2 linked regions of the Indioceanicola profundi genome follow. The protein of the gene in region 1 interacts with the protein of each later gene in a pairwise test. Links are inferred from orthologs where the notes say so. Each region holds a gene or a part of one and is shown on either strand. Other genes may lie near its edges.

Region 1 (4,883 bases):
TCCGATCTGTGGTTCGACTGGCTGCTGCCGCAGGACCGTCAGGGTTTCCGACCCCATGTCACGGTGCAGAACAAGGTGGAGCCGAAGCTTGCCAAGGAGACGCTGACCCTGTTGCAGGCCAGCTTCACGCCCTTCACGGCTCGCGGCGAGGGGCTGCTGCTCTGGCGCTATCTCGGCGGGCCGTGGGAGCCGGTGGCGGAAACCCTGTTCCGGCGCGGATGACAGCACCGCACGGGCGGGAGATAGGACGATTTGTCCGGTGACGCCTGTCGCCACGGGGCTATGCTGCTCGGGCCAGCCGCCTTCCAGGGATGCGACCATGACCGACGACCAGAGCTATATCCTCATCGTACGCTGCCCGGACCGGAAGGGCATCGTGGCGGCCGTGGCCGGCTATCTGGCGGACAACGGCGCGTCCATCACCGAGTCGAACCATTTCAACGACGCCCTGGCCGATTATTTCTACATGCGCACGGTGTTCCGGCCGGACGGGCCGATGCCGCCGCTGGACGTGCTGCGCCAGGGTTTCCAGCCCATCGCCTACCGCTACGGCATGGATTGGGAGCTGCACGACGTCACCACCGTGCCGCGGGTCCTGATCCTGGTCTCCGGTTTCGGGCATTGCCTGTACGATCTGCTGCACCGGCAGCGGTCGGGGGCCATCCGCATGGACATTCCCGCCGTCATCTCCAACCATGAGGACATGCGCTCCTTCACGGAGTGGAGCGGCATCCCCTACCACCATCTGCCCGTCAAGGCCGCGAACCGCGCCGAGCAGGAGGCGGAGATCGTGCGGATCGTGGAGGAGCAGCGGATCGATCTGGTGGTGCTGGCCCGCTACATGCAGGTGCTGTCGCCGGAACTGTCGTCCAGGCTGGCCGGGCGCTGCATCAACATCCACCATTCCTTCCTGCCGAGCTTCAAGGGCGCCAAGCCCTACCACCAGGCTTTCGAGCGCGGGGTGAAGATCATCGGCGCCACCGCCCACTACGTTACCAACGACCTGGATGAGGGCCCGATCATCGAGCAGGACATCCAGCGCGTGGACCACACCCACACGCCGGACCAGCTTGTGGAGATCGGCCGCGACATCGAATGCTCCGTCCTGGCCCGCGCCGTGCGCTGGCATCTGGAGCGGCGGGTGATCCAGGCCGGGCGGAAGACGGTGGTGTTCCGGTAGAAAGCCCCCACCTGCCGCTTGACCTGCCCGCCCCCGGCGGATGAATTTGCGCGGGCCTTTTCCTGATCCATGGTTCCCGCCCGATGGCCGCATCCGCGCTCCGCACCGTTCCGGTTTCCGATCTCACCCTCGACCAGGCCAAGGCGGAGCATGACGCGCTCGCCGCGGAGATCCGGCATCACCGCGATCTCTATTACCGCAAGGACGCGCCGGAGATATCGGACGCGGAGTACGATGCGCTGGAGCGGCGGCTGAACGAGGTCGAGGCGCGGTTCCCGGAACTGGTGACGGAGGACAGCCCAACCCAGACGGTGGGAGCCGCCCCGTCCGCCGGCTTCCGCAAGGTCCGCCATGCCGTGCCCATGCTCTCGCTGGGCAACGCCTTCGCGGCGGAGGATGTGGACGGCTTCGTCGACCAGATCGTCCGTTTCCTGAACATGAAGAGCGTGGACGGGCTGGAGTTCGTGGCGGAGCCGAAGATCGACGGCCTCTCCCTCTCCATCCGCTATGAGAACGGTGAGCTGGTCCAGGCCGCCACCCGCGGCGACGGAACGGAGGGGGAGGACGTCACCGCCAATGTCCGCACCATCGCCGAGATTCCGAACAAGCTGAACGGCCCGGCCCCGGCCCTGCTGGATGTCCGCGGCGAGGTCTATATGGACCGCAGCGACTTCTTCGCCCTGAACCAGCGTCAGGCCGAGGCGGGGGAAAAGGTGTTTGCCAACCCGCGCAACGCCGCCGCCGGCTCGCTGCGCCAGCTCGACCCGAAGATCACGGCCAAGCGGCCGCTGCGCTTCTTCGCCTATACCTGGGGCGAGCTGTCGGAGCCGCTGGGGGCCACGCAGTGGGAATGCCTGGAGCGGCTGAAGGCCCTGGGCTTCCAGGTGACGGCGCAGAGCACCTTGTGCCGCAGCCGGGATGAGCTGCTGGACTATTACGCCCGCATCGGGGCGGAGCGGCCGTCCCTGCCCTTCGACATCGACGGCGTCGTCTACAAGGTCAACCGGCTGGACTTGCAGGAGCGGCTCGGCTTCCGCACCAGGACGCCGCGCTGGGCCACGGCCCATAAATTCCCGGCGGAGCAAGCGCGCACCATCCTGAGGAAGATCAGCATCCAGGTCGGCCGCACCGGTGCCCTGACCCCCGTGGCGGAGCTGGAGCCGATCACCGTGGGCGGCGTCGTGGTCAGCCGCGCCACCCTGCACAATGAGGATGAGATCGCCCGCAAGGATGTGCGCGAGGGCGATACCGTGATCGTCCAGCGCGCCGGCGACGTGATCCCCCAGATCGTCGCCACGGTGGCGGAGGCGCGCCCCGCCGATGCCCAGCCCTATGTCTTTCCCGACCATTGCCCCGAATGCGGCAGCGTGGCCGTGCGCGAGGAGGGCGGAGCCGTCCGCCGCTGCACCGGCGGGCTGGTCTGTCCGGCACAGGCGGTGGAGCGGCTGCGCCACTTCGTCGGCCGCGATGCCTTCGACATCGAGGGGCTGGGGATCGAGCGCATCCAGCTCTTCTTCGAGCAGGACCGCATCCGCCAGCCGGCGGACATCTTCACGCTGGAACGGCGGGAGGAGCAGCGGATCGACCGGCTGGTCAGCATGACCGGCTTCGGCAGGAAGTCGGTGGAGAACCTGTTCCGCGCCATCGACGCCCGCCGCCGCATCCCGCTGGACCGCTTCATCTTCGCCCTGGGCATCCGGCAGGTGGGCGAGGCCACGGCCAAGCTGCTGGCCCGCGCCTACCGTACCGTGGAGCATTGGACGGAACGCATGGAACAGGCCGCCGCGGAGCGCGCCGCCAATCCGGAGGAGATGAAGAAGCCGGAGCTGGTGGGCGAGGCCTATGCCGAGCTGTGCGCCATCGAGCAGATCGGCATCTCCGTCGCCGACGACATCTGCGACTTCTTCGCGGAGACGCATAACCGGGAGGCCCTGGCGAACCTGCTGCGCGAGCTGGAGGCGGTGGAGGAGTATGTCCCGCCCCGTGCCGCGGCCGGCAGCCCCATCGCCGGCAAGACCGTGGTCTTCACCGGCACCCTGACCACCATGGGGCGGTCGGAGGCCAAGGCCAGGGCGGAGTCGCTGGGGGCCAAGGTCTCCGGCTCCGTCAGCGCCAAGACGGACTTCGTCATCATCGGCGCCGATGCCGGGTCCAAGGCCGCGAAGGCGCAGGAGCTGGGCCTTCGGATGATGAGCGAGGAGGAGTGGCTGGCCTTCATCGGCGGGTGATGGCCGGGGCGGCGGGAAAATCACCACCACCTTTTCGCCGCTCCCGCCATGCGGTGGCGTAAATCGCCACGCACCCGCAGTCCATGTTTCGCAGATTTCCAAGCTTTCCGCCATTGGCACGCCCCTTGCTGATCCCAAGGCCAGATCATGCCTTCAGCAAGGGATACCGCCATGTTCCGCACCACCGCCGCAGCGATTGCCCTCCTGGCCCTGACCGCCGCCCCCGCCCTGGGTGCCGAGAGCCATAGCTTCGCGGCCAAGGAAGTCAGCCTGGACGGGCTTCTGGGCACTCTGCAGGTCACCGTCGATCCAGCCGCCACCCAGGTCTCGGTCAATATCGACGGGCCGCAACGCTGGTTGGAAGAGATCAGCGTGAGCCTGGACGGCGACCGGGTTGAGATCGTGCAGGACGACCGGCCGAACCGCGTCCGGATGAAGGACCGGGAGGACTGGCTGGCCGTCACCATGACTGTGCCGGCCGGTACCGAACTGAGCCTGATCGACTATATCGGCGAGGGCGAGATCGGCGATCTGGCCGGGGCGCTGACCGTGGACGACATGCAAGCCGGCAATCTGAAGGTCGGCCGCGTGACCGTGCTGGACCTCGGCATCTCCGGAAGCGGCGACGTGACGGTCGCATCGGCCGATACGGCCAGCATCGCCATCAGCGGCAGCGGCGATGTGGATCTGGGCGATGTGAGCCGCGACCTGTCCGTCGCCATCAGCGGGTCCGGGGACATCCAGGTCGGCCGCACGACCGGCAAGGTGGAACTGGCGATCAACGGTTCCGGCGATGTGGAGGTCACGGAGGTGAACGGCCCTGTCTCTGCCGGCATCAGCGGCTCCGGCGATGTCCGCTTCCGCGGCGGGGTCGCCGATCCTTTCAACGTGTCCATCTCCGGCTCCGGCAATGTGAGCATGGACGGCATGGCCCGCAACCAGACCATCAACCAGTCCGGCTCCGGCAGCGTGCGCGTCGCCAACAACGACCGCTGATCCGCAGCTTCAAGCCGCGACCGACCGTCCACCCCGAAAGGACCGACGCCATGACCCTTTCCCGCTTCTGCCGCGTGGCCGGCACGGCCGCCCTCTTCTCCCTCGCAACGTTTCCGGCTTTCGCCTTCGGGCCGGAACGGTTCCAGGCGGACTCCATCGAGGTGGAGAACCTGCTCGGCACCCTGGACATCCGCGTTGATGCGAACGCCAAGGACATCACCGTCAGCGCCGACGGAAAGAACCGCGAACTGCTGGACCGGCTCAACATCCGCCAGCGCGGACGCGCCGTGGTCATCGACATGGACATGCCCCGGGACCACAACCGGAACATAAATGTCGAGGATGACGCGCCGGAGGTGGTCGTCACCGTGCCGGCAGGAACCGGCTTGGAGGTCGAGGACATGATCGGGGAGTTGAAGGCCCAATCCGGGCTGGCTGACGTCCGCGTCTCCCTTCGATCCGCAGCCACCATGGAGTTC
Region 2 (5,109 bases), 2.4 Mb from region 1 along the record:
TCTTCATCTCCGCCACCCGGAACGGGTCGGACAGGTCGTCCAGCACCGACCGGGCCGCCACCGCCCCCCGCTCCCGCACCAGCCCCGTATCCGGCCCGTAGACCAGCACCACGCGGATGTCCGGCGGCGGGCGGCGGAGGAAGCCATCGACGTTGCGCGGCTGGACTTTCATGGATGCAGGGGCCGATCTTGATGGGATGACGAGGATAGCGCGCCCTGCGTAGGTCGGTCACGCACAGCGTGGCCGACGTTCCCGGCCCCGGTGTCGGCCACGCTGTGCGTGACCGACCTACTCTTCGGATGCCGGATCGCGGGTGAAGAACAGGGCGATGCGGGTGCGGATGTCCTCCGCCAGCTCGGTCAGGCCCCGCTCATAGGCGTCCTGCTCCGCCACCAGCGTGGCATACTGCGCTTCCAGCAGATTGTAGCTGACCACGGCGCGGCTGAAGCTGCGATACACGGTCTGGCCCGTGGTCCCGTCCACCAACTCGTAATCAGCGACCAGCCGTATGCGGGCGCGGGTGGCGGTGGCGTCGCGGCGGATGCCCAGATCCTCCTCCGTCGCCGCCAGCCGGATCAGCAGCCGGTGGCTGGGGCTGGCGGGGCGGCCGTCGGCATAGAAGCGGTCGATCAGCAGGTTGCGCAGCACCTGCCCGTTGCGCTCCCCGATCGGCTCGATCGCCACCTGCCCCAGCTCGGCGCCTGAGACCGCGGCGGCGGAATAGCTGCCATAGACCGGGCGGAAGCCGCAGCCCGACAGGGCTGGGCCCAGCAGGGCCAGCGCCGCCAGGGCGGCTATGGAGGATTGCCGCCGCACCTCAGCCCACCACCACATTGACGATGCGGTTGGGCACGACCACCACCTTGCGCACGGTCTTGCCCTCCATCGCCTTCTGCACGCCCTCCTCGGCCAGCGCCGCCGCCTGTGCGGCATCGTTGGCGGCGTCGCGGGGAAGCTGGATGGTGGCGCGCAGCTTGCCGTTGACCTGCACGGCCACGGTCACGCTCTCATCCACCACCAGGGACTGGTCGGCCTTGGGCCAGGGGCGGTCCACCAGCAGGTCGTCATGGCCAAGCTGCGCCCACAGCTCCTGCGCCAGATGCGGCATCACCGGCTGGACGAGCTGGGCCAGAATCTCCAGCGCCTCGCGCGCGGCCCAGGCCTCATCCGGCCCGGCGCCGGACTTGGCCACACCGGTGAAGGCATCGCCCAGGGCGTTGGTGAAGGTGCGGACCTTAGCGACGGCGCTGTTGAAGCGGAAGCCCTCGATATCCTCCCCCACCCCGGCCGCGGCCTTGTGGGCGGCGCGGCGGATGGCGGTGGCGGCCTCCCCGAAGCTGTCCGGCCGGGCAGCACCGGCGGCGGCCAGATCGAAGCCCGGCTCCGTCACCAGCCGCCAGAGACGGTTGATGTAGCGCCAGGCCCCGTCGATGCCGGCGGTGGTCCATTCCAGGTCGCGCTCCGCCGGGCTGTCCGACATCATGAACAGGCGGGCCGCATCGGCGCCGTAGGTCTCGATGATGTTCTGCGGATCGACGACGTTCTTCTTGGATTTGGACATCTTGATCACGGGGCCGACCGTGACCGGCGCGCCGTCATCCACCCTCACCGCCTGCCCGTCGCGCGTCTCCACGTCGGTCGGGAACAGCCACTTGCCGGCGGCGTCCTGATATGTGGCGTGCGTCACCATGCCCTGGGTGAACAGGCCGGCGAAGGGCTCCGGCTGGGTGCCGTAGCCGCAATGGGCCAGCGCCCGCGTCCAGAAGCGGGCATAGAGCAGGTGCAGAACCGCATGCTCGATGCCGCCGATATACTGGTCCACCGGCAGCCAGTAGCCGGCCTTGCCCGGCTCGAACGCCGTGCCCTCGTTCCGCGGGTCGGCGAAGCGCAGGAAGTACCAGCTCGACTCGATGAAGGTGTCGAAGGTGTCCGTCTCCCGCTCCGCATCCGCGCCGCAGCCGGGGCACTCGACATGCTTCCAGCTCGGATGGCGGGCCAGCGGGTTGCCGGGCTGGTCGAAGGTCACATCCTCCGGCAGCGTGACCGGAAGCTGATCCTCCGGCACCGGCACCACGCCGCAGGCGGGGCAGTGGATCACCGGGATCGGGCAGCCCCAGTAGCGCTGGCGGCTGACGCCCCAGTCGCGCAGGCGGAACATGGTCGTGCCCTGCCCGCGGCCCATCTCCTCGATCTTCGCGATCGCGGCGCTCTTCGCCTCCTCCACGGACATGCCGTCCAGGAAGCTGGAATTCTGGATGGTGCCGGGACCGGTATAGGCCTCGTCGCCCACCTGGAAAACGGCCGGGTCCTCGCCGGCCGGCACCACCACGGGCTTCACCGGCAGATCGTACTTGCGGGCGAAATCCAGGTCGCGCTGGTCATGCGCCGGGCAGCCGAAGATGGCGCCGGTGCCGTATTCCATCAGCACGAAGTTCGCGACATGCACGGGCAGCATCCAGCCCGGCACGAAGGGATGCTCCGCCCTGATGCCGGTGTCGAAGCCCCGCTTCTCCGCCTGCTCCAGCGCGGCCTCGCTGGTGCCCATGCGGTTGCATTCGGCGATGAACTCGGCCAAGGCCGGGTTCTGCTCCGCCACCTTGGCGGCCAGCGGGTGGTTGGGGCTGATGGCGACGAAGCTTGCCCCGTACAGCGTGTCCGGACGGGTGGTGAAGACCTCCAGATCCTCCGCCGCGGCACCCAGCGGGCCGCCCTCCAGCCGGAAGAAGAAGCGCAGGCCCTGGCTCTTGCCGATCCAGTTCTCCTGCATGATGCGGACCTTGTCCGGCCAGCGCTCCAGCCCCTTCAGGGCCTCCAGCAGCTCGTCCGCGAACTCGGTGATCTTCAGGAACCACTGGGACAGCTTGCGCTTCTCGACCAGGGCGCCGGTGCGCCAGCCGCGGCCGTCCACCACCTGCTCGTTCGCCAGCACGGTGTTGTCCACCGGGTCCCAATTGACCCAGCTCTCCTTCCGGTAGGCCAGCCCGGCCTTCAGGAAATCCAGGAACATCTTCTGCTCATGCCGGTAATATTCCGGCCGGCAGGTGGCGATCTCCCGGCTCCAGTCGATGGCGAGACCCATCGTCTTGAGCTGGCCGCGCATGGCGGCGATGTTCTCGTAGGTCCATTTGCCGGGGTGGACGCCCCGTTCCAGCGCCGCATTCTCCGCCGGCAGGCCGAAGGCGTCCCAGCCCATCGGGTGCAGGACGTTGAAGCCCTGGGCCCGCTTGTAGCGGGCGATCACGTCGCCGATGGTGTAGTTGCGGACGTGCCCCATGTGGATGCGCCCCGACGGATAGGGAAACATCTCCAGCACATAGTATTTGGGCCGGCTCTGGTCCGGCTCGACCTCGAAGCAGCGGCGCTCTTCCCAGACCGACTGCCACTTCTTCTCGGTCTCAGCAACGTTGTAGCGGGACATCGTCCCCTCTCTTCTCGGAATCTCTGGTGTGCCGGTGTCGCGCCGGGCGGGGCGACACCCCCAGGGTCTGGAAGAACGAAGGGGGGTCGGCGCCCGCCGGGGCGGTGCTCAGTTCGGGGCGGAGGCGACGCGTAGCTGACGGGCCCGCGTCAGGATCGAATTCTCAAGCTGGGTCGCCGTCTCCGCCGCCACCGGCGCGTCGCGCCAGTTGCCCTGGGGGTCCAGCGCCTGCCGGAACACGGTGGCGCGGACGCCATCGGCACGCAGGGCCGCGTCCAGGATCAGCAGGTTCACCTTGAACCGCTCATTCGGGGTGGAGGGCGGGCTGTACCAGTCGGTCAGGATCGTGCCGCCATAGGGATCGGCCTGCAGGATCGGCAGGAAGTTCAACGTGTCCAGGCTGGCGCGCCACAGATAGGCGTTCACCCCGACGCGCGCACCCGGCACGGCGGCGGCCGTCATGCCCGCCGCATCGCTGGTGTTCATGCGGGTTGCGGCCAGATCGGGAACCTGCTCCTCCTCCGGCGTCAGCCAGCTTTCCAGGGTCGAGCAACCGGCCAGGCCGAGCACCAGTGTGCCCAGCAGGAGAGTGCGGCCGAACGGGGAAACGCGACGCGACATGTGCAAACCACCCGGGGATATCAGGAAGCCACACCTTAGAGCAAAAAAGCCGCCGCGAGGCAAGGCGGCGGATTCGGGGGGCTGGTCTGGTGCGGGGAAGGGAGGACCGTTGACAGCGTCGACGGTCCTGCAAACAGCCGCCCCTCAGAACCGCAACGTCCCCGACACCTGCACCGCGACGCCCTTGTCGTTGTTGGCCGGGCCCACGGGTTCGTTCGCATAGCGGACGAGATCCAGCCCCAGCGTGGCTTCCGGCCGCACCCGCCAGGACAGGCCCAACCCATAGGCCTCGTAGTCGGATATGGCATCGGCCTCCTGGGTCTGCCACCAGACGGTCAGGCCATAGGGGCCGTTCTCATAGTTCCCTTGCAGGGTCAGGCCGTTGACATCGGTTCCGCCGCCGCCGGGCAGCCCGACCTCGTCGTCGAACCAGACCGCCCCGGCGCTGAACCCGCCATAGAGAAGCAGGCCGGCCAGGCTGAGATGGCGGGTATCGTCCACGCCCGGCGCACCGCCTTCACCCAACCCGTAGCCAGCCGCCAGCTCATAGCTGACGGCCGCCGCGTCGCCGCGGTAGTTCAGGCCGAATTCCCAGAAATCATCCTCCGCCGGGACGAAGGACGGGTCCTTCAGATCCTCCACCAGACTGTCCCGCTCCGGCGCATAGGAGAGGCCGGCGCGCAGCCCGAACAGGCGCGGGGTCTCGTACAGGATTTTGGTGGCATCGTCGCTGTTGCGGCCCAGATGGTCGGCGAATGGCTCGGCCCCGGCGCCTCCGGTCCAGTAGCCGTCGAACTGACCGCCGCCGATCAGGGGCATCAGGTCGATGGCCCGCTTGGCCGCCCCGTCCTCATCCCCGATGCGGAGCCCGCCCCAGGCGCTGGTCAGGTAGATGTAGCCCTCGTTCAGGGTGACCTTCTCGTTGGTGCCGGGCCGGTTCAGGCTGCGCTCATAATCGCCGGAGCCGATGGTGCCCACCAGCCCGTAGCGCATGCCGCTGTCCGTGGTGACCTCCATCTCGCCCGTCAGGCCGTAACCGGCATAGGCGCTCCAGCGGTCGCCGCCGGGG

Evidence for each region.
Region 2: the proteins of ligA (region 1) and leuS interact in binary tests that used the Escherichia coli proteins (3 or more experiments, as listed by UniProt). The link is inferred for Indioceanicola profundi from one-to-one orthologs.

What each region holds. Positions count from the first base shown.
Region 1 is NZ_CP030126.1:648,040-652,922, reverse strand. Bases 909-3,835 are described here. They hold ligA (NAD-dependent DNA ligase LigA), read left to right. Parts: upstream 909-1,263; coding sequence 1,264-3,408; downstream 3,409-3,835. Other genes in these bases: DOL89_RS03135 (GIN domain-containing protein), read left to right, coding at 3,580-3,835; purU (formyltetrahydrofolate deformylase), read left to right, coding at 909-1,180. In the rest of the region: DOL89_RS03150 (2'-5' RNA ligase family protein), read left to right, coding at 1-222; more of purU, read left to right, coding at 320-908; more of DOL89_RS03135, read left to right, coding at 3,836-4,404; DOL89_RS03130 (hypothetical protein), read left to right, coding at 4,455-4,883. UniProt on the Escherichia coli protein: DNA ligase that catalyzes the formation of phosphodiester linkages between 5'-phosphoryl and 3'-hydroxyl groups in double-stranded DNA using NAD as a coenzyme and as the energy source for the reaction.
Region 2 is NZ_CP030126.1:3,064,948-3,070,056, forward strand. Bases 619-3,771 are described here. They hold leuS (leucine--tRNA ligase), read right to left. Parts: upstream 3,441-3,771; coding sequence 819-3,440; downstream 619-818. Other genes in these bases: lptE (LPS assembly lipoprotein LptE), read right to left, coding at 619-817; DOL89_RS14695 (DUF3576 domain-containing protein), read right to left, coding at 3,528-3,771. Also shown: holA (DNA polymerase III subunit delta), read right to left, coding at 1-172; more of lptE, read right to left, coding at 290-618; more of DOL89_RS14695, read right to left, coding at 3,772-4,040; DOL89_RS14700 (porin), read right to left, coding at 4,185-5,109.